2 regions of the Sphingomonas sp. BRN-1R genome follow, and region 1 is predicted to be linked to the other one. Evidence: predicted binding sites of a transcription regulator. Region 1 holds the regulator's gene; the other holds the start of a gene.
The links. The regulator LexA, encoded in region 1, represses DNA repair genes until DNA is damaged. The targets are predictions, from matches to a motif close to GTTCCNCNCTTGTTCT.
Positions count from the first base shown of each region.

Region 2: AC3ANX_RS08720 (ATP-dependent helicase) is a predicted target of LexA. The motif match lies at 927-942, and genes of this name have one in related genera.

Region 1 is NZ_CM173236.1:1,722,182-1,724,637, forward strand. Features, by position in the region: partial or broken gene AC3ANX_RS07925 (ComEC/Rec2 family competence protein) at 1-726, shown strand, start outside; gene lexA (transcriptional repressor LexA) at 731-1,411, opposite strand; gene AC3ANX_RS07935 (molybdopterin molybdotransferase MoeA) at 1,480-2,456, opposite strand, start outside.
Region 2 is NZ_CM173236.1:1,887,381-1,889,836, reverse strand. Features, by position in the region: gene AC3ANX_RS08725 (inorganic phosphate transporter) at 1-694, opposite strand, end outside; gene AC3ANX_RS08720 (ATP-dependent helicase) at 946-2,456, shown strand, end outside.

The sequences.
Region 1 (2,456 bases):
GTGACGATGCCGTTCGAGGCGCTTGCGCTGCTGTTCGACGCGATCGGCGCGGGCTGGCCGTTCTGGTGGGTGACCGCGCGCTCGCTCGACCTGCTGCTGTGGATCGCGCATGCGGTGGCCGCGCTGCCCGGTGCAGTGGCTCCGCTGCCGGCCATGCCATCTGGCGCATACGCGCTGATGGTGGCGGGCGGTCTGTGGATTGCGCTATGGCGGACACGATGGCGGCGGCTCGGCGCGGTGCCGCTGGCGGCGGGCGCGGTCTGGGCGCTGCTGACGCCCGTGCCCGATCTGCTCGTCACCGGCGATGGCCGCCATGCCGCGATCCGCACGCCCGGCGGCAATCTTGCGGTGCTGCGCGACCGCACCGGCGATTACACCGCCAACACCTTTGCGGAGAACGGCGGCATCGTCGGCGTGCCGCTGCTCCTGTCCGAACAACCCGATGCGCGGTGCAGCCGCGACCTCTGCGTCGTCCAGCGCACCAGCGGCGGACGGCGCTGGCGCATCCTGGCAACGCGCAGCGGCTATTTCGTACCCACCGAGCAACTCGCGCCGCTCTGCAAGACAGTCGACATCGTCATCAGCGAGCGCCGTCTGCCGCGCGCCTGTAGCCCACGCTGGCTCAAGCTCGACCAGACGACGCTCGCGAAGACCGGTGGGGTCGCGATCACGTTATCCACCGCGAACATCGCCACCGTCGACCAACCGGGTGACCGTCACCCGTGGCGGATCAATCGTAGCGACGCAGCAACCCGGCGAGCTTACCCTGGATCCGCACCTGCGCGGGGGCGTAGCGCTGCGGATCATAGGCGCGGTTGGCGGGATCGAGCCGAACCATCGCGCCCTCGCGGCGGAAATACTTGAGCGTCGCCTCAGCCTCCTCGATCAGCGCGACGACGATCTCGCCGTCGCGGGCGATTTCGGTGCGGCGGATCAGCGCGTAATCGCCGTCGAGAATGCCAGCATCGACCATCGAGTCCCCGGCTACCTCCAGCGCATAATGTTCGCCGCCGCCAAGCAGCGCGGCGGGCACGGCGAGCATCGACTGACCCTCGAACGCCTCGATCGGCACGCCGGCGGCGATGCGGCCGTGCAGCGGGATCTCGACAACATCGTTCGCAGGCTGCGGCAGCGTGCGCACGTTGGAGGGGGCGGGCGCCTCAGCCGTCGCGGCGGCTTTCTTCGGCGGCGCGGTCCGTTCGGGCATGCGCAGCACTTCGAGCGCACGCGCGCGATTGGGCAGGCGGCGGATGAACTGCCGCTCCTCGAGTGCGCTGATGAGACGATGCACGCCCGACTTGGATTTCAGATCGAGCGCCTCCTTCATCTCCTCGAACGAGGGCGACACCCCAGTTTCCTCAAGGCGGTCATTGATGAAGCAGATCAGCTCGTGCTGCTTGCGGGTGAGCATCGCGTTCCTCCGTCCGAACAGATGCGGAACCAATATGGAACAATGATAGGCCCGTCAAGGACGATCCATCACCAAAGTGGCAGGATTTCCACCGAGTCGCCGGCCTTGGCCGGGGCTGCGTGCGGCGCGCGGACGACGAGGCAGTCGGCGCGTGCCAACGTGCGCAGCATCGAGCTGTCCTGAATGGCCGCGACGAAGACACGGCCGCCACGCGTCTCCGCACGCAGATAGTCGGTGCGGTGATCGTTGGCAGGCAGATCCTCACCGAGAACCGCGCCGGTACGACGCGGTGCAGGATCGGCGGCACCGCTCATGAACGCGATCAGCGGGCGCAGGAACAGTGTCGCGGTGACGAACGCGGATACCGGATTGCCGGGCAGGCCCAGCACCACCGCGCCGTTCAGCCGCCCGGCCAGCATCGGCTTGCCCGGGCGCAGCGCGATCTTCCAGAAGTCGAGATTGCCGCCGGCCGCCTCAAGCGCAGGGCGCACCAGATCGTGATCGCCGACCGACGCGCCGCCGGTGGTGACGAGAATGTCGGCATCCACGGCAGCGAAGGCCGTGGTGATCGTATCGAGCCGGTCGGGCAGGATGCCGAGATCGACCACCTCGACCGGGAGGTCCGCGAGCATCGCCGCGAGCATCGCGCCGTTCGATTCGGGCAGCGCCCCCGGCGGCAGCGGCGCGCCGGGTGCGACCAGTTCGTCGCCGGTCGCAACCGTGGCCACGCGGATCACGCGGCGCACCGGTAGCGTGCCGTGTCCGCCGGTCGCGGCGACCGCGATGCGGGCGGCGGTCAGCCGCTCGCCGCGCGCGACCAGCACCTCGCCGGTGCTGAAATCGAGGCCTTTGCGGCGGACGTTGCGGCCGACGTGGGCGGGGCCGTCGCCGACGAGGCGCAGGTGCTCGCCGTCGCGCGCGGCCTCCTCCTGGACCAGCACCGTGTCGGTGCCGTCGGGCATCGTCGCGCCGGTGAAGATGCGCACCGCCTCACCCGCGCCGACCGCGCGCGGGAACGGCGAACCCGCCGCGCTCTCGCCGATTA
Region 2 (2,456 bases), 170 kb from region 1:
TCCGCAGCACGCGCTTCATCACGAGCAGGAGCACCAGCGATCCGACGAAGCCGACCGCCGGGCTGAACAGCAGCGCGGATAACACCTTCTGCGCCTGACCCCAGTCCACGCCCGACGCGCCATTGCCGCCGTGGAGCAACTGGTTGGCAAGCCCGACGCCGAGCACCGAGCCGATCAGCGCATGGCTCGACGAATTGGGCAGGCCGACGAACCACGTCGCCAGGTTCCAGATCACCGCCGCGAGCAGCAGCGCGAAGATCATCGCGAACCCCGCGCTCGATCCGACGTGCAGGATGAGATCGACCGGCAGCAGCGTGACGATCGCATAGGCGACCGCGCCACTCGAACACATCACGCCGAGGAAGTTGAAGAACCCCGACCACATCACCGCCACCGGGGCGGGCAGCGAGTGGGTGTAGATCACCGTCGCGACCGCGTTGGCGGTATCGTGGAAGCCGTTGACGAATTCGAACCCCAGCGCGATCAGCAGCGCCAGCCCGAGGAAGGCGAAGGTGGCGATCGCCAGCCCCTCGCCCGCCTGTGCGGTATCGAACAGGATGCTCGCGCCGGCATAGCCGAGCGCGCCCACCAGAGTCGCAACAAAGATCCAGCGCGCCGCCGGATGCAAGGGTCGGTCGAGATGCGGCGCGCCGCCTGAGCGCTCACCCACGGATGGGGGCGCGGTGGTGGACATATCCATAAAATCGGCGTGGCCTGCTTCTGTTACCATGTGATGACACAACGTACTGCGACGCAGCATCGAACGGTGCGTCACCCACACCGAATATTGCGGCGGCCCTTAATCTGCATTTGTCGCATCGGCAACCATCGACCGGCCCGCAGCGAGGCTCGCGCCGTCACCTCGCCGCGTTCGAGCAGACACGTGCGGACGCCGCTGCGCATCAAACATTGCCCTCGGCGCTCGCGTTCCCTACCTGTTCGCCGATGAGTCTCCCCGCATCCACCGCCGACCCCGCCTATATCAAGGGCCTGAACGCGCCGCAGCGCGACGCCGTGCTCACCACCGAAGGCCCCGTGCTGGTGCTCGCCGGCGCGGGCACCGGCAAGACCGCGGCGCTGACCGCGCGGCTCGGCCATCTGCTCGCGACGCGGCGCGCGTATCCGAGCGAGATCCTGTCCGTCACCTTCACCAACAAGGCCGCGCGCGAGATGCGCGAGCGCGTCGGCCGGCTGGTCGGCGACGTGGTGGAGGGGATGCCGTGGCTCGGCACGTTCCACGCGATCGGCGCGAAGATGCTCAGGCGGCATGCCGAACTGGTCGGGCTGCACTCGAACTTCACCATCCTCGACACCGACGATCAGTTGCGGCTCTTGAAGCAACTCATCCTCGCCGCCGACATCGACGAGAAGCGCTTCCCGGCGCGCAGCCTCGCCGGGCTGATCGACGAGTGGAAGAACAAGGGCCTCGTCCCGCGCGAGATCGATGCGGGCGAGAGCGAGCGTTACGCCAACGGACGCGGCGGCGAATTGTACCAACGCTATCAGGAGCGACTCGCCGCGCTCAACGCCTGCGACTTCGGCGACCTGCTGCTCCACATGCTGACCATCCTGAAACGCGAGCGCGAGGTGCTGGCCGACTATCAGCGCCGCTTCAAATATATCATGGTCGACGAATATCAGGACACCAACAGCGTCCAGTATCTCTGGCTCCGCCTGCTCGCACAGGAGCGCAAAAACATCTGCTGCGTCGGTGACGACGATCAGTCGATCTATTCGTGGCGCGGCGCGCAGGTCGAGAACATCCTCAAGTTTGAAAAGGATTTTCCCGGCGCCAAGGTGATCCGGCTCGAACAGAATTACCGCTCGACCCCGCACATCCTCGCCGCCGCATCGGGCGTGATCGCCAACAACAGCGGGCGGCTCGGCAAGACCTTGTGGACCGAGGAGCCCGACGGCGAGAAGGTCAAGGTGCTCGGCGTGTGGGACGGCCCAGAGGAGGCGCGCCGCGTCGGCGATGAGATCGAGGCGGCGCAGCGGAACGGCCAGTCGCTCGACCGGATCGCCATCCTCGTGCGCGCGCAGCACCAGACGCGCGAGTTCGAAGACCGCTTCATCGCGATCGGGATGAATTATCGCATCATCGGCGGTTTCCGCTTCTACGAGCGCGCGGAGATTCGCGACGCCCTCGCCTATTTGCGCGTGGTGCATCAGTCGGCCGACGATCTCGCGTTTGAACGCATCGTCAACGTGCCCAAGCGGGGCTTGGGCGACAAGGCAGTGCAGAAGCTCCACATGCTCGCGCGCGCCGAGCATATCCCGCTGAGCGTGGCGGCGGCGCGCATCCTCGACACCGACGAGCTGACCGGCGCGGCGCGCAAATCGCTGAGCAATTTCGTGATCGACCTCGCCCGCTGGCGCAAGATGGCGGGCGAGCTGCCGCATGCCGAACTGGCACGGCAGATCCTCGACGAGAGCGGCTATACCGGCGCGCTTCA